One region of the Paenibacillus sp. GD4 genome, then DNA from elsewhere that is predicted to be linked to it. Evidence: a T-box and tRNA genes for the amino acid it is inferred to sense, from the RefSeq annotation. Region 1 holds a T-box; the other regions hold tRNA genes.
What was found. The T-box of region 1 lies ahead of metG (methionine--tRNA ligase). A T-box ahead of a tRNA ligase gene usually reads a tRNA of that ligase, here a tRNA-Met.
Positions count from the first base shown of each region.

Region 2: it has a tRNA-Met gene. The T-box ahead of metG (methionine--tRNA ligase) is inferred to sense a tRNA for this amino acid. The anticodon was not compared.
Region 3: it has a tRNA-Met gene. The T-box ahead of metG (methionine--tRNA ligase) is inferred to sense a tRNA for this amino acid. The anticodon was not compared.

Region 1 covers NZ_JAVCYK010000002.1:1,577,196-1,582,579, reverse strand. Annotated here, with positions in the region: gene RAC89_RS29865 (ATP-binding cassette domain-containing protein) at 1-831, opposite strand, end outside; gene RAC89_RS29860 (dihydrofolate reductase family protein) at 854-1,396, opposite strand; partial or broken gene metG (methionine--tRNA ligase) at 1,711-3,354, opposite strand; T-box leader at 3,395-3,656, opposite strand; gene RAC89_RS29850 (OmpL47-type beta-barrel domain-containing protein) at 3,838-5,384, opposite strand, start outside.
Region 2 covers NZ_JAVCYK010000001.1:2,988,061-2,993,444, reverse strand. Annotated here, with positions in the region: gene RAC89_RS14405 (sugar kinase) at 1-609, opposite strand, end outside; gene kduD (2-dehydro-3-deoxy-D-gluconate 5-dehydrogenase KduD) at 613-1,368, opposite strand; tRNA gene RAC89_RS14395 (tRNA-Arg) at 1,594-1,667, opposite strand; tRNA gene RAC89_RS14390 (tRNA-Gly) at 1,679-1,752, opposite strand; tRNA gene RAC89_RS14385 (tRNA-Pro) at 1,770-1,843, opposite strand; tRNA gene RAC89_RS14380 (tRNA-Leu) at 1,853-1,932, opposite strand; tRNA gene RAC89_RS14375 (tRNA-Gly) at 1,939-2,013, opposite strand; tRNA gene RAC89_RS14370 (tRNA-Gly) at 2,080-2,154, opposite strand; tRNA gene RAC89_RS14365 (tRNA-Leu) at 2,160-2,242, opposite strand; tRNA gene RAC89_RS14360 (tRNA-Lys) at 2,257-2,332, opposite strand; tRNA gene RAC89_RS14355 (tRNA-Gln) at 2,341-2,415, opposite strand; tRNA gene RAC89_RS14350 (tRNA-His) at 2,428-2,503, opposite strand; tRNA gene RAC89_RS14345 (tRNA-Asp) at 2,521-2,597, opposite strand; tRNA gene RAC89_RS14340 (tRNA-Met) at 2,609-2,685, opposite strand; tRNA gene RAC89_RS14335 (tRNA-Val) at 2,702-2,777, opposite strand; tRNA gene RAC89_RS14330 (tRNA-Glu) at 2,891-2,962, opposite strand; tRNA gene RAC89_RS14325 (tRNA-Asn) at 2,972-3,047, opposite strand; rRNA gene rrf (5S ribosomal RNA) at 3,078-3,194, opposite strand; rRNA gene RAC89_RS14315 (23S ribosomal RNA) at 3,291-5,384, opposite strand, start outside.
Region 3 covers NZ_JAVCYK010000001.1:1,930,377-1,935,760, reverse strand. Annotated here, with positions in the region: rRNA gene RAC89_RS09070 (23S ribosomal RNA) at 1-1,860, shown strand, start outside; tRNA gene RAC89_RS09065 (tRNA-Asn) at 1,929-2,004, shown strand; tRNA gene RAC89_RS09060 (tRNA-Glu) at 2,012-2,086, shown strand; tRNA gene RAC89_RS09055 (tRNA-Val) at 2,094-2,169, shown strand; tRNA gene RAC89_RS09050 (tRNA-Met) at 2,186-2,262, shown strand; tRNA gene RAC89_RS09045 (tRNA-Asp) at 2,274-2,350, shown strand; tRNA gene RAC89_RS09040 (tRNA-Phe) at 2,477-2,549, shown strand; tRNA gene RAC89_RS09035 (tRNA-Thr) at 2,557-2,632, shown strand; tRNA gene RAC89_RS09030 (tRNA-Tyr) at 2,645-2,729, shown strand; tRNA gene RAC89_RS09025 (tRNA-Trp) at 2,736-2,809, shown strand; tRNA gene RAC89_RS09020 (tRNA-His) at 2,827-2,899, shown strand; tRNA gene RAC89_RS09015 (tRNA-Gln) at 2,913-2,984, shown strand; tRNA gene RAC89_RS09010 (tRNA-Lys) at 2,995-3,067, shown strand; tRNA gene RAC89_RS09005 (tRNA-Leu) at 3,076-3,161, shown strand; tRNA gene RAC89_RS09000 (tRNA-Leu) at 3,174-3,257, shown strand; tRNA gene RAC89_RS08995 (tRNA-Gly) at 3,263-3,337, shown strand; tRNA gene RAC89_RS08990 (tRNA-Arg) at 3,343-3,419, shown strand; tRNA gene RAC89_RS08985 (tRNA-Pro) at 3,563-3,636, shown strand; gene RAC89_RS08980 (S-layer homology domain-containing protein) at 3,788-5,384, shown strand, end outside.

The sequences.
Region 1 (5,384 bases):
CCGGCAGCCCAAGGCCGCTTGATTAAGCCGGCTGCCCCCGCAAAGGTGACACTCGCTATAGGTTAGAAAGCGGTTAAGGGTTTCGCGTTTGGCATCTGACATCTCGCTGCTGTCTCGCTTTAAATACAGGCGGGTGAGCTTAGGCAGCAGACCTTCATAATCCGATTCGATATCGCCGCCTTTGGTGCGGTATACGATCTTGCTTTCTTTGCCGTGGAGGAGGGTATCCCATTCCGCCGGCGTAAAGTCGGCGAGCCGCTTGTCGTTGTCGAACAAGCCGGAATGGGTATACGTATTCAAGTACCAGCTGCCCACTTTAAATACGGGGAACAGGATTGCGCCTTCATTCAGCGACTTGGACCTGTCAAGCAGCTTGTCCACATCGAACTGCACCACTTGTCCGACTCCGGAGCATTCCGGGCACATGCCAGCCGGGTCGTTAAACGAGAAAACATGCGAATTACCAGCAAAAGGTTTACCGATTCTGGAGAAAAGCAACCGGAGCATCGAATATATATCCGTGATCGTGCCGACCGTCGAACGGGAGTTGCCCCCGAGCTTTTTCTGATCGATCACAACCGCCGTAGACAGGTTTTCAATCCGATCGGTATCCGGTTGACCAAAACGGGGCAGCCGATTGCGGATGAAGGTGGAAAAAGTCTCGTTAAGCTGCCGCTGAGCTTCGGCACTGATGGTGTCGAAAACCAGGGAAGATTTGCCCGAGCCCGAGACGCCTGTGAAGATCGTGATTTTTTGCTTCGGTATGCGGACACTCACGTTTTTAAGGTTATTCTCGCGTGCTCCCTCAATTACGATATCATTGACTTTCATAGCCCCTTCACCTCGGATTTTCTTAATGATAAATTAATTGTACAACACCTGAGGAGAACGTTCTTGTAGTAACGAATTTCAAATTCAATCTCTGTTTCATATCCACAAACAGCGGTTTTCCTTCTCCCAAAACAACAGGATGAACGGATAATCTATATTCATCAACAAGTCCTAAATTGATAAAAGTTGTAATAAGACTTGCTCCACCATATAGCCAGATGTCTTTGCCAGGCTTATTCTTTAATTCATTTACTTTTTCAACAATACTATCGTTGATAAATATTGCTTTATTATCTATCCCTTTTTGCGTCCTGGAAAACACATATTTCTCTTTGCTGTGAACCGATTCCCAGAATTCTCTTTCAAAATCCGTATGTTCAAGTTCTGGAGTAAATTGTCCCCATATATCATAGCTTTTTCTTCCATATATAATGGTATCAATTTGATTTAAAAAATGGTGAAACCCCATCTCAGAGTCCATAATGCACCAATCAACTTCACCATTTTTTCCTTCAATAAAACCATCTAAAGTAACCGCTAAATCTAAAATTATTTTTCGATTCATGTTTTGTTACTCCTTTCGTTAATCTACCACCCATTATAGACCCTCAAATACGTCAACTTATGTCATATTAATAAAAGAGAGCTCTCCGTCAGAGCGATTCCCTGAAAAGCTACGCGCGTGTTCTCATGGGGCAGTCGAGAGATGCTGAGATAATAAACGTCCTATTAACCTTAGCTTGCGGATTATTGCAATTCGACACATTCTGGCATTCTCCAGCATTTCCCGGGAAATTTGGATCCTATTCCGTTAAATGTCGAAGCAGGTGATGGAGAAAGGATCATCCGGATGGAAGTCTCCTCCCCGGTTGAGTGAGCCTACAACCTTTGCATCTCCAAGAGTCTGTTTTCTTCTTCTATCCGACTAATGTCGATTCGCTCGAACAGTAGCTCTAGATTTTGGATTTGTCGGTCCGCCGGAATTTGAATCAACTTCCAGCTCGGTTGTTCAAGTGTAAGAAATCCTCTTATTTTCTCACAAGAGAAGGGGAGGAAAGGATGGAGCAGATTGGAAAGGTTCGCAATGATTTGGACACAAGCATGTAATGTAGCTCCGCATGCCTCTCGATTATCCTTGATTTGTATCCAAGGCTTTTGTTCGTCAAAAAATTTGTTTGCTTGGCGAACGTATGTGAAAATCAACTCAATGGCCTCCTTGTGACGGCCTTCTTCAATGAGGTTTCCGGAAACCCGATACAACTCTTCCGTTTCCTTTTTACAAACCCCATTTAGTTCTCCTGGCGGAATACGTCCTTCGAAGGATTTGTCAATAAAGACTAACGTACGGTTAACAAAGTTTCCAAAAGCACCCAGCAGCTCGCCATTGTGGCTGTGAATGAACTCCCTCCAAGAAAAATCAGTGTCACGCTTTTCCGGCCCATTTGCGATGAGAAAGTATCGAATGGAGTCCGGTTGATACCTGTTCAGAACATCAGGTACCCAAACTGCCCAATTACGGCTTGTCGAAAACTTTTGCCCTTCCAATGTCATATACTCGCATGAGATGATTCGATCCGGCAAATGCAGCCCCCCGACACCCAAGAGAAGTGCAGGCCAGACCAGCGTATGAAAAGGTATATTGTCCTTTCCATGAACATAATAAGCGGTTATATCCTTTTCCAAGTCCAACCAAAAGGATTCCCAGCTGCCTCCCGTCTCAGCTGCCCACTTTTTGCTTACCGACAGGTACCCGCTAACAGCTTCAACCCAAACATAGATTTTCTTTTCTTCAAATTCTTCAACCGGAACTCCCACGCCCCATGTCAAATCTCTAGTTGCCGCTCGATCTTGAAGCCCCTCTTCTAAGTATCTTTGGGTCAATTTAACGGCGTTATCTCTCCAGCCCCGAGCCTTTTCCGCATATTGGCTGAGTTCATCTTGAAATGTAGACAGAGCAAGATAAAAATGTTCCGTCGGGCGCTCAACTGGGGGATTTCCGCAAATTTTGCATGTCTTTTCCAATAAGTCCGCCGGGTCGAGCAATGTTGAACAATAATCACATTGATCGCCTCGGGCTCGATGTCCGCATACAGGGCAATTCCCTTCAACATAACGATCCGGTAAAAATTGTTGATCCGTTTCGCAATATGTCTGCAATATTGTTTTCTTGTACAGATGTCCGTTTTCCAGAAGCCTTAAGAATAAGTCTTGTACTACTCGATGGTGAAATTCTTGATCGGTTCGAGTATATAAATCATAGGTAAAGCCCAAGCGATGAAAGCAGTCGACAAATTCTCGATGGTATCGATCTGCAATATCACTTGGCGAGACTCCCTCATGATTGGCTTGAACAGCGACCGGTGTTCCATGACAATCGCTGCCAGACACGTACAACACATCTTCGCCCTTCGCACGGAAATAACGTGCCAATACATCCCCCGGCAATAAACTTGCCAATCGTCCAAGGTGCAACGAACCATTCGCATATGGCCATGCTCCACCAATAAATATTTTCGCCATGTGATGCCCTCCTTTTTTTGGACAAACAAAAAAACCCTCATCCCATAGGGACGAGAGTTGTGCTCACGTGGTACCACCCAATTTTATCAATGCCTTGCGGCATTCACCTCTTCAGGTACGACGCTTTTTACGTTTATACCCTAGCACAGTAACGGATGCGGGTTCCGGCGCAGCCTACGACCAAATATGGTTTCGATGCGCAGCTCTGAGACCATGTTCCCTAGGCTATTCATTACTCCTTTTCAGCTGCCGGAGCTCTCTGTAAAAGCTGTCACCAAGGTACTCTTTCTCTTCTTAGCTTTTCAAAATATTCAAGTTATTGGAAATTTTACTAAACGTTTATTCCAAAGTCAAGGTTTTTTTCGGAGTAGGGGGCTGGTTGTGTGTAACGTGGATCGCTCCTCCCTACGCGGACTACCCTCATGCCGATCCGGCATGAGGGTGGTCATTATCCATTTCGATAAGGTTAGGAAGCTGAGTCGTTCATCATTGCGCGGCTCCTCTGTCATGCGGTACCGTGACCGTCGCCGAAACATCCTTCTTATGACCTGCTTTATCGGTAACCGTATAAGTAACCGTATATACGCGTCCCGATCCGCCGCCGGATCTATCGGCACGCAAACGAACCCTTGTCGCCGCTGTACCGAAATCAGCCTCGATGTCGCCCAGGCCGCTGTCCGGTTCATTGCTTGTCACTGAGGTTAAGAGTACAGAATCGATGCCCGATGCAGTATCGGTCGGATGAAGCGCTGCCAGGATATCGATCATTTTGTGATTGGCTGGCCACAGGGACGTTTTATCCAGTTGGATCGTTACTAACGGCGCGGTCTTGTCGATCTTGAACTCGATCGTGCGAATCTGTTCTACGTTACCAGCTTGATCCACACTGCGATAGTCGATCTTATAGTTTCCTTCGCCGAAAGCAGGGATCGAGCCTGTATAGCTAATCCATCCGCCATGATTTACCCGGTACTCCGTCTTCGCCAAGCCGGATACATCTTGATATACCGCGAGGCTTACCGTGACGTCGGATTTATACCATCCGTTGCTGCCGTCAGGTGCTGCCGGGCTAACCGTTGCGACGGTAGTCGGCGCCGTCTTATCCACCATCAAGCTGATCGTTTTTATGGCCTCTTCGTTTCCTGTTTGGTCTAACGAGTGATATTTCACGGTATACTGTCCGTCTTGATCGAACGTCACCGGGGACGAATATAACTCCCAAGTAGCTCCCCCATCCGGACTGTATTCGGTCTGCAAGCCGCCCGACAGCTGATTCGAAGCGCTTAAGGCGAGCGTAGCCGGGTTAACGTACCAGCCGTTCTGTCCATCCGGCTGCGCCGGCGTCAACATAGCTGTTGTTTCGAAGCTTTGGGGATTGCCGGCGTTATCATGTACCTGCTCTAGGCCGGCATTGACGGTCTTCATGATATTGACCATATCCGTATAGGGCTGATCCTGTTGGTTTACCAGCCCGATATTGAAGTTTTCCCCATCTTTACGCCACGTAACCGCCTGGTCGTAGTATGAGAACCATCCCGACCCGACAAACAACGGATGGGAGATTTGACTTTCAACGAAAGACTTGAAGGCATAACCTCTATCCGCTGTGCTTCCTACGGTTGTACCCGAATTGACAGGCGAGAGACCGCGTTGGGTCGTACTAAATGTATACTCCAGATTCAGCAGCGGTTTGCCGTAAGTCTCGTATCTCGAAATCCAGGTGGCATCGTTCACGTAATTGTCAACGGAAAAAGCATCTACAAACTCCATAGCCGCGGAATCCCACTCTAGACTGGTCCGCCAAGTCGGAACGATGGACGCCCCCAGAAATAGGTGGTTCGTATCGTATTTACTGATTACTTTCTTGACGGTTGTAAAATAGGCTCGGGACGCCAGCTTGATATAATCCGATATATCTGCAGCAGGCACCTTGGCCATATTGATCGAGATATCCTTCAACGCGTTGAAGGAGGCGGCGCTGGTACCAAGAAGCTGATTGACGACGGCAAGGTCGTTGTTGTACCTTGGCGCCA
Region 2 (5,384 bases), on a different contig from region 1:
CAGCCCGGGGAGGAAATAATCCGCTTCCTTAGCCAAATCCAGCAGGACATCTCTCGCTTCATCAATAGACCACAGCTTCAATCTCAAGTTCGGGTCAAAGCATACCTTTACGCCGTGTTTTTTGGCTAAACGAATCGCTTCCTTCGCCGTCTCGCGGCAGGATTCGCTGAGAGCCGGTGTAATGCCCGTAACATGCAGATATTGGGCCTGCTTGATATATTCCTCATCTAGGTGCTCAGGACGCAGCGTACTGGCCGCAGAGCCCTTACGATAGTAGTATACCGATGTCTTGCCTGACACAACCTCGCGAAGCATTAGGCCCGTCGGTGCTTCCGTAGTCAGCTCGACACGGGATACATCCACACCTTCGCCCCGGATTTTCTTCAAAATCATGCGGCCGAAAGGATCCTTGCCCAACCGGCTGAACCATCCCACGCGATGACCAAGACGAGATACCCCGATCGCTACATTACTCTCGGCACCGCCAAATAAACCTTGAAACCCCGTTGCGTATTCGATTCCTTTGACACCATTAGGCATCATTAATGCCATTGTTTCCCCAAAAGTGATAATCTCCGGTTGAAACATCTGCTGTCCTTGGTTTGTCATGGGTTACCTCGACATCCATCCGCCATCCACGCAAAGGACGTGTCCGGACATGTAATCAGAAGCCTTCGATGCTAAGAATATCACTGGACCTTGCATGTCTTCCGGCGTTCCCCAACGTGCTGCAGGAATTCTTACAAGGATTTGGGCGTTTCTTTCCTCATCGGCACGCAGAGCCGCTGTGTTGTCCGTTTCCATATACCCTGGTGCAATGGCGTTGACTTGAATGCCCTTGCTGGCCCATTCGTTTGCTAATGCCTTCGTTACCCCCGCAATTGCATGCTTAGACGCGGTATAGCCCGGTACGTTAATGCCGCCCTGGTAGCTCAGCATGGATGCAATATTAATGATTTTACCTGATCCTTGTTTAATCATCTCCCGGCCAACCAATTGGGAAAGGAAGAAAGCGGAATTCAGATTTAGCTGCAATACATCATGCCAATCCTGTGCCGCATGATCCGCTGCAGGCGTACGACGAATAATCCCTGCATTGTTAACCAAAATATCAATCTTGCCGAAAACCTTCAGCGCCTCATCCACAACCCCTTGCAGAGCATTCTCATCCATTAGGTTGGCCACTACTGTGTGTACCTTGCGTCCCATGGCTTCGATTTGCTCCTGCGTCTCACGGGATCGGTCATTACTTGTTACAATCACAATATCAGCACCAGCCTTTGCCAGGCCGATCGAAATACCGCCGCCAAGACCCACTGCTCCACCAGTAACAATCGCTACTTTACCGCTCAAATCAAAAAAACTCACGTTCCATTCACCCCTATATCATCTTATGAAATTGAACCAATTCGAACCGATATGAACCATACCGGACATGTCTGCCCCTTATATTATAAGTCAAACCCTAGGAAATGACCAGCAATATACCGATTCGTCAACTTTATCACACCAAAAAAAGACCCTTATCAAAGGGTCTTGACATGTACATTCTTATGATAAAGAAAAAGCCTTCACGAGAAGGGCTTCATCTTACGTCCCAGGAGGGATTCGAACCCCCGACCGACGGCTTAGAAGGCCGTTGCTCTATCCAGCTGAGCTACTGGAACAAAGGACGATATGGAGCGGGTGATGGGAATCGAACCCACGCTACCAGCTTGGAAGGCTGGAGTTCTACCATTGAACTACACCCGCATTATAAATAAGAAAAATCGGGACGACACGATTTGAACATGCGACCCCCTGGTCCCAAACCAGGTGCTCTACCAAGCTGAGCTACGTCCCGAAGTTACAATGCTGGTAGAGGGACTTGAACCCCCACGGTTTCCCTCACGATTTTGAGTCGCGCGCGTCTGCCAATTCCGCCATACCAGCATATTATGGAGCGGAAGACGGGACTCGAACCCGCGACCCTCGCCTTGGCAAGGCGATGCTCTACCACTGAGCCACTTCCGCATACTCACTAAGTGAGACACATTTGATACTTTACAATAAAACCGCATAACTTTCAATAGAAAGTTTTGGAGCGGAAGACGGGACTCGAACCCGCGACCCTCGCCTTGGCAAGGCGATGCTCTACCACTGAGCCACTTCCGCATAGATGGTGCGCGTAGAGGGACTTGAACCCCCACGGTCTCCCGCCAGATCCTAAGTCTGGTGCGTCTGCCAATTCCGCCATACGCGCACAAGGAATAAAACTGGTGAGCCATGTAGGACTCGAACCTACGACACCCTGATTAAAAGTCAGGTGCTCTACCGACTGAGCTAATGGCTCTTAAAGCATGGCTGGGGATCTAGGATTCGAACCTAGGCATGACGGAGTCAAAGTCCGTTGCCTTACCGCTTGGCTAATCCCCAATAAGGTAATAATGGGGCGATCGAAGGGAATTGAACCCTCGAATGCCGGAGCCACAATCCGGTGCGTTAGCCACTTCGCCACGACCGCCAAGTTTATTAAAATAGTGGCGGAGCCGACGGGATTCGAACCCGCGGTCTCCTGCGTGACAGGCAGGCATGTTAGGCCTCTACACCACGGCTCCGCGATAAAGATTGGTTGCGGGGGCAGGATTTGAACCTGCGGCCTTCGGGTTATGAGCCCGACGAGCTACCGGGCTGCTCCACCCCGCGTCGTGTAAATCTTATATGGTGGAGGCTGACGGGATCGAACCGCCGACCCTCTGCTTGTAAGGCAGATGCTCTCCCAGCTGAGCTAAGCCTCCATATTGCTATAACCCGTAGAGGATACTCATCACTGCGTGATGAGACTGCGAAGCATCGCTATCGAAGCTTATGCTCCGACGAACCCAAGGGTTCTCATTAAAGGGTATTGCTATGACCCGTAGGGGATTCGAACCCCTGTTACCTCCGTGAAAGGGAGGTGTCTTAACCCCTTGACCAACGGGCCTTATTAAAATGGCTCCCCGAACAGGACTCGAACCTGTGACAACTCGATTAACAGTCGAGTGCTCTACCAACTGAGCTATCGGGGAATGTTAATAACGAGTGTAAAGCGGTATTTCGCTTGGCGACGTTCTACTCTCCCAGGACCCTTCGGTCCAAGTACTATCGACGCTGGAAGGCTTAACGGTCGTGTTCGGTATGGGTACGCGTGGTTCCCTTCCGCCATCATCACCAAACGTGATGCTTCTGCCAAGAAACATCTAGGTTGTTGTTCAAAGCGACTTGCGCCTTGAAAACTGGATTCGAAACTTCAGCAAATGTCATATGCTTTATAGGATAAGCCCTCGACCGATTAGTATTCGTCAGCTCCACACGTTGCCGCGCTTCCACCCCGAACCTATCTACCTCGTCGTCTACAAGGGGTCTTACATACTGGGAAATCTCATCTTGAGGGGGGCTTCACGCTTAGATGCTTTCAGCGCTTATCCCTTCCGTACTTGGCTATCCAGCCGTGCCTCTGGCGAGACAACTGGTACACCAGCGGTACGTCCATCCCGGTCCTCTCGTACTAAGGACAGCTCCTCTCAAATTTCCTACGCCCGCGACAGATAGGGACCGAACTGTCTCACGACGTTCTGAACCCAGCTCGCGTACCGCTTTAATGGGCGAACAGCCCAACCCTTGGGACCTACTTCAGCCCCAGGATGCGATGAGCCGACATCGAGGTGCCAAACCTCCCCGTCGATGTGGACTCTTGGGGGAGATAAGCCTGTTATCCCCAGGGTAGCTTTTATCCGTTGAGCGATGGCCCTTCCATTCGGTACCACCGGATCACTAAGCCCGACTTTCGTCCCTGCTCGACCTGTTTGTCTCGCAGTCAAGCTCCCTTATGCCTTTGCACTCTTCGAATGATTTCCAACCATTCTGAGGGAACCTTGGGGCGCCTCCGTTACTCTTTAGGAGGCGACCGCCCCAGTCAAACTGCCTACCTGACACTGTCCCCGCACCAGCTAATGGTGCCAGGTTAGAACTCCGATACGATCAGGGTGGTATCCCAACGGCGCCTCCACCGAAGCTGGCGCTCCGGCTTCCTAGGCTCCCACCTATCCTGTACAGATCGTACCAAAGTCCAATATCAAGCTGCAGTAAAGCTCCATGGGGTCTTTCCGTCTTGTCGCGGGTAACCTGCATCTTCACAGGTATTAAAATTTCACCGGATCTCTCGTCGAGACAGCGCCCAAGTCGTTACGCCATTCGTGCGGGTCAGAATTTACCTGACAAGGAATTTCGCTACCTTAGGACCGTTATAGTTACGGCCGCCGTTTACTGGGGCTTCGGTTCACAGCTTCGGGTTTAACCCCTAACCGCTCCCCTTAACCTTCCAGCACCGGGCAGGCGTCAGCCCGTATACTTCGCCTTGCGGCTTCGCACAGACCTGTGTTTTTGCTAAACAGTCGCTTGGGCCTTTTCACTGCGGCCCCCTCGGGCTATTCACCCTACCGAGGCACCCCTTCTCCCGAAGTTACGGGGTCATTTTGCCGAGTTCCTTAACGAGAGTTCTTCCGAGCGCCTTAGCATGCTCTGCTCGCCTACCTGTGTCGGTTTGCGGTACGGGCACCTTCTCCCTGGCTAGAGGCTTTTCTTGGCAGCTTGAACTCATGACCTTCGCTACTATAATTTCGCTCCCCATCACAGCCCAGCCTTTCGGTTAGCGGATTTGCCTACTAACCAGCCTCGCTGCTTGGACGGACATCCATCAGTCCGCGTCACTATCCTTCTGCGTCACCCCATCGCTCATAACGGTTCACGGTGGTACAGGAATTTCAACCTGTTGTCCTTCGACTACGCCTTTCGGCCTCGCCTTAGGTCCCGACTTACCCTGAGCGGACGAACCTTCCTCAGGAACCCTTAGGCTTACGGCGGACAAGATTCTCACTTGTCTTTTCGTTACTCATACCGGCATTCTCACTTGTAACCGCTCCAGCTGTCCTCACGATCAACCTTCACTGCTGTTACAACGCTCCCCTACTGCCCATAATTGGACTCATAGCTTCGGTGGTGTGTTTAGCCCCGTTACATTTTCGGCGCAGAGTCACTCGACCAGTGAGCTATTACGCACTCTTTCAATGGTGGCTGCTTCTAAGCCAACATCCTGGTTGTCTTTGCAACTCCACATCCTTTCCCACTTAACACACACTTGGGGACCTTAGCTGATGATCTGGGCTGTTTCCCTCTTGACAATGGATCTTAGCACTCACTGTCTGACTCCTGGGCATAAGTCTGCGGCATTCAGAGTTTGACTGGACTTGGTAACCCTTGGCGGGCCCCGCACCCAATCAGTGCTTTACCTCCGCGACTCTCAATCCCAAGGCTAGCCCTAAAGCTATTTCGGGGAGAACCAGCTATCTCCGAGTTCGATTGGAATT
Region 3 (5,384 bases), on a different contig from region 1:
TGTGTTAAGTGGGAAAGGATGTGGAGTTGCAAAGACAACCAGGATGTTGGCTTAGAAGCAGCCACCATTGAAAGAGTGCGTAATAGCTCACTGGTCGAGTGACTCTGCGCCGAAAATGTAACGGGGCTAAACACACCACCGAAGCTATGGGTCCAATGATGGGCAGTAGGGGAGCGTTGTAACAGCAGTGAAGGTTGATCGTGAGGACAGCTGGAGCGGTTACAAGTGAGAATGCCGGTATGAGTAACGAAAAGACAAGTGAGAATCTTGTCCGCCGTAAGCCTAAGGGTTCCTGAGGAAGGTTCGTCCGCTCAGGGTAAGTCGGGACCTAAGGCGAGGCCGAAAGGCGTAGTCGAAGGACAACAGGTTGAAATTCCTGTACCACCGTGAACCGTTATGAGCAATGGGGTGACGCAGAAGGATAGTGACGCGGACTGATGGATGTCCGTCCAAGCAGCGAGGCTGGTTAGTAGGCAAATCCGCTAACCGAAAGGCTGGGCTGTGATGGGGAGCGAAATTTTAGTAGCGAAGGTCATGAGTTCAAGCTGCCAAGAAAAGCCTCTAGCCAGGGAGAAGGTGCCCGTACCGCAAACCGACACAGGTAGGCGAGCAGAGCATGCTAAGGCGCTCGGAAGAACTCTCGTTAAGGAACTCGGCAAAATGACCCCGTAACTTCGGGAGAAGGGGTGCCTCGGTAGGGTGAATAGCCCGAGGGGGCCGCAGTGAAAAGGCCCAAGCGACTGTTTAGCAAAAACACAGGTCTGTGCGAAGCCGCAAGGCGAAGTATACGGGCTGACGCCTGCCCGGTGCTGGAAGGTTAAGGGGAGCGGTTAGGAGCAATCCGAAGCTGTGAACCGAAGCCCCAGTAAACGGCGGCCGTAACTATAACGGTCCTAAGGTAGCGAAATTCCTTGTCAGGTAAATTCTGACCCGCACGAATGGCGTAACGACTTGGGCGCTGTCTCGACGAGAGATCCGGTGAAATTTTAATACCTGTGAAGATGCAGGTTACCCGCGACAAGACGGAAAGACCCCATGGAGCTTTACTGCAGCTTGATATTGGACTTTGGTACGATCTGTACAGGATAGGTGGGAGCCTAGGAAGCCGGAGCGCCAGCTTCGGTGGAGGCGCCGTTGGGATACCACCCTGATCGTATCGGAGTTCTAACCTGGCACCATTAGCTGGTGTGGGGACAGTGTCAGGTAGGCAGTTTGACTGGGGCGGTCGCCTCCTAAAGAGTAACGGAGGCGCCCCAAGGTTCCCTCAGAATGGTTGGAAATCATTCGAAGAGTGCAAAGGCATAAGGGAGCTTGACTGCGAGACAAACAGGTCGAGCAGGGACGAAAGTCGGGCTTAGTGATCCGGTGGTACCGAATGGAAGGGCCATCGCTCAACGGATAAAAGCTACCCTGGGGATAACAGGCTTATCTCCCCCAAGAGTCCACATCGACGGGGAGGTTTGGCACCTCGATGTCGGCTCATCGCATCCTGGGGCTGAAGTAGGTCCCAAGGGTTGGGCTGTTCGCCCATTAAAGCGGTACGCGAGCTGGGTTCAGAACGTCGTGAGACAGTTCGGTCCCTATCTGTCGCGGGCGTAGGAAATTTGAGAGGAGCTGTCCTTAGTACGAGAGGACCGGGATGGACGTACCGCTGGTGTACCAGTTGTCTCGCCAGAGGCACGGCTGGATAGCCAAGTACGGAAGGGATAAGCGCTGAAAGCATCTAAGCGTGAAGCCCCCCTCAAGATGAGATTTCCCAGTATGTAAGACCCCTTGTAGACGACGAGGTAGATAGGTTCGGGGTGGAAGCGCGGCAACGTGTGGAGCTGACGAATACTAATCGGTCGAGGGCTTATCCTATAAAGCATATGACATTTGCTGAAGTTTCGAATCCAGTTTTCAAGGCGCAAGTCGCTTTGAAACGCTATTCCCTGATAGCTCAGTTGGTAGAGCACTCGACTGTTAATCGAGTTGTCACAGGTTCGAGTCCTGTTCGGGGAGCCACTTATAAGGCCCGTTGGTCAAGGGGTTAAGACACCTCCCTTTCACGGAGGTAACAGGGGTTCGAATCCCCTACGGGTCACCACTAATATGGAGGCTTAGCTCAGCTGGGAGAGCATCTGCCTTACAAGCAGAGGGTCGGCGGTTCGATCCCGTCAGCCTCCACCATATAAGATTCACACGACGCGGGGTGGAGCAGCCCGGTAGCTCGTCGGGCTCATAACCCGAAGGCCGCAGGTTCAAATCCTGCCCCCGCAACCAATTTTTATTGCGGAGCCGTGGTGTAGAGGCCTAACATGCCTGCCTGTCACGCAGGAGACCGCGGGTTCGAATCCCGTCGGCTCCGCCATATAACAACCTGTGAGGGATGAGAACCCTTGGGTTCGTCGGAGCATAAGCTTCGGTAGCTTCACATCACAGTCTCGGAGTGCAACGAAGAGTATCCCGTCGGCTCCGCCATTTTTTATTTTAACTAGGCTCGGTAGCTCAGTCGGTAGAGCAGAGGACTGAAAATCCTCGTGTCGGCGGTTCGATTCCGTCCCGAGCCACTTTTATGCCGCTGTAGCTCAATTGGTAGAGCAACTGACTTGTAATCAGTAGGTTGGGGGTTCAAGTCCTCTCGGCGGCACCATTGTAATACCACGGAGGCTTAGCGAAGTGGCCAAACGCAGCAGACTGTAAATCTGTTCTCCTTGAGTTCGGTGGTTCGAATCCATCAGCCTCCACCAGTCTGTAGGGGCATAGTTTAAAGGTAGAACAAAGGTCTCCAAAACCTTTGGTGTGGGTTCGATTCCTGCTGCCCCTGCCAGTACCTTTGATAACGTGGCGGTCGTGGCGAAGTGGCTAACGCACCGGATTGTGGCTCCGGCATTCGAGGGTTCAATTCCCTTCGATCGCCCTTTAATCAGTAATGGGGATTAGCCAAGCGGTAAGGCAACGGACTTTGACTCCGTCATGCCTAGGTTCGAATCCTAGATCCCCAGTGTATCTCATGAGTCATTAGCTCAGTCGGTAGAGCACCTGACTTTTAATCAGGGTGTCGTAGGTTCGAGTCCTACATGACTCACTTTTTATGCGGTTGTGGTGGAATGGCAGACACGCTATCTTGAGGGGGTAGTGGGCGTACGCTCGTGGAGGTTCGAGTCCTCTCAACCGCACCATCAACTCTATATGCAGTCGTGGCGGAATTGGCAGACGCGCTAGATTCAGGTTCTAGTGGTGTAACAGCCGTGGAGGTTCGAGTCCTCTCGACTGCATCCTTGCGGAAGTGGCTCAGTGGTAGAGCATCGCCTTGCCAAGGCGAGGGTCGCGGGTTCGAGTCCCGTCTTCCGCTCCATATATGTGCCCTTAGCTCAGCCGGATAGAGCGTTTGACTACGAATCAAAAGGTCGGGAGTTCGAATCTCTCAGGGCACGCCATTAAAGCTTCATCGAATTGCAAAGTGAACTGGAAACAGATTCAGACGAAGGAGTTCGTCGGAGCTGCGCTTCGGTAGGAATACTACGCAGTCGGCCAAAGGCCGTATCTCTCAGGGCACGCTATGAAAGCTTTATATTAGTAACGGGACGTAGCTCAGCTTGGTAGAGCACCTGGTTTGGGACCAGGGGGTCGCATGTTCGAATCGTGTCGTCCCGATTCTTTCAAACGCACAACCATCTCTTTTTCATAAAGAGGTGGTTTTTTTATTATTTATTTTTTCTAAAATGTGTAATTTACCACTGGAAAACTTAGGTAAGTACGATATAATGTGATACGATGTGTATCAGACGTATCGGAGGGTAAACCAGTGAAATCAGTTCGTTGGCAAAAACTTAGAAAAACCATGGCTTCTACCATGACTGCCTTGCTGTTAACTACATCGGTGCTGCCGTCGGCAGCAGATGCTACAAGCAGTGGGGGAAATGTTGCAGAACCATACGGCGCTCAGTCCGTATCTAGTGTAGCTGCTGCAACTTACCGTCTGGCTGCGCCGCTGTCATGGAATCTGTTAAGTAAGCTGAATAACGGATTTCTAAGTATGGTGTATGCGGCTTCGGATTCACCGTATACCAAGCTGAGCTCGGATGAGCGGTATTTCGCTTTTATGACGTATGCTATGGATGATGAGCAAGCTACAGGCAGAAAGGTTATCGAGGTAGAAGATCGGCAAACAGGGCAATACCGCAGGGTCAAAACTCCGGATCTGACGGGGACGGTGCTGCATTTTGACATGTCACCGAATGGGCGTTATTTTGCTTATACATATGCGGAGGATTTCATCAGCGGCAAGGTAAAGGTATACAAATACGATAGAGAAATGGACTATTTAGAGCTTGTGAACGGAACGACCTCTTCTACAGAGTTCAGGATGAATGATCGGGATTACGTCTCAATCAATGCGGACGGTCGGTATATTGCGTTCGATACGGAGGCCGACGGACTTGTGGCCGGAGACACGGATGGAAAAGCGGATGTATACCTGTACGACGCTTTAGCTGCAGGCTCGAAGCTGACTAGAGTCAGCGTACCGAAGGAACAGACATGGAACAGTGCCAGCTGGGCGCCTTCAATAAGTGCGGATGGCAGTAAGCTTGCGTTCGTATCCAATACGAAGCTGACAGAAGATACGGATTTTATCGGTACAGAGAGTCTGTACTTCTTCGACCGTAACGCCTCGGCAGGCAATGAGCTGAAGCGTATTACGCAAGGGGAGTCGCCATCGATCAGCGGGGACGGAAGATATATTGCTTTTGCCACCTCAAAAACGAACTTGGTGCCGGGTGATACGAACAATAGGGATGACATCTACGTTTATGACCATACGAATAATAGCTTCAACCGTGTCTCGCAAAACGAAGACGGCACACAGCTGTCGGGGGACAGTCAGTATCCATCCATCAGCCGGAACGGGGCCTATGTCGCTTATGAAGTAAAATCAGAAAGCGGCGCTTGGAATGACACCGAGATTTATGTTGCAGATGCGCAGGGATTGTCTTCGAGAAGGATTTCCGTTCCGGGTGCACCAATCCCTTTGCGTTCTCCGGGAAAACGTCCGATCTTGGGAGACACAGGGCAGACGGTTTCATTTTTCTCCAAGTATATGGAAAATATCAACGGCTTTGAGTTCGAGTTCTTCGATTATTTCATCGCAGCAAATGGAACGGCGCCAGCTTGGCCCGCAGGGAGTAACTTGACCGCTACAAACCTTGGTGAGGATCATATCACACTAACTTGGACGCCGGCAACAGACCCCGATGGGATTACGGGCTACGCGATTTATAAGAACGGGACCCCTATTGCTTACAAATCCGCTAATGAAGCAAGAACGTTGACACTGACCCATCAGGTGCGGGAAGAGGATACGGATTATCTTTTTCGAGTAGAGGCAATTGACAGTAAGTATC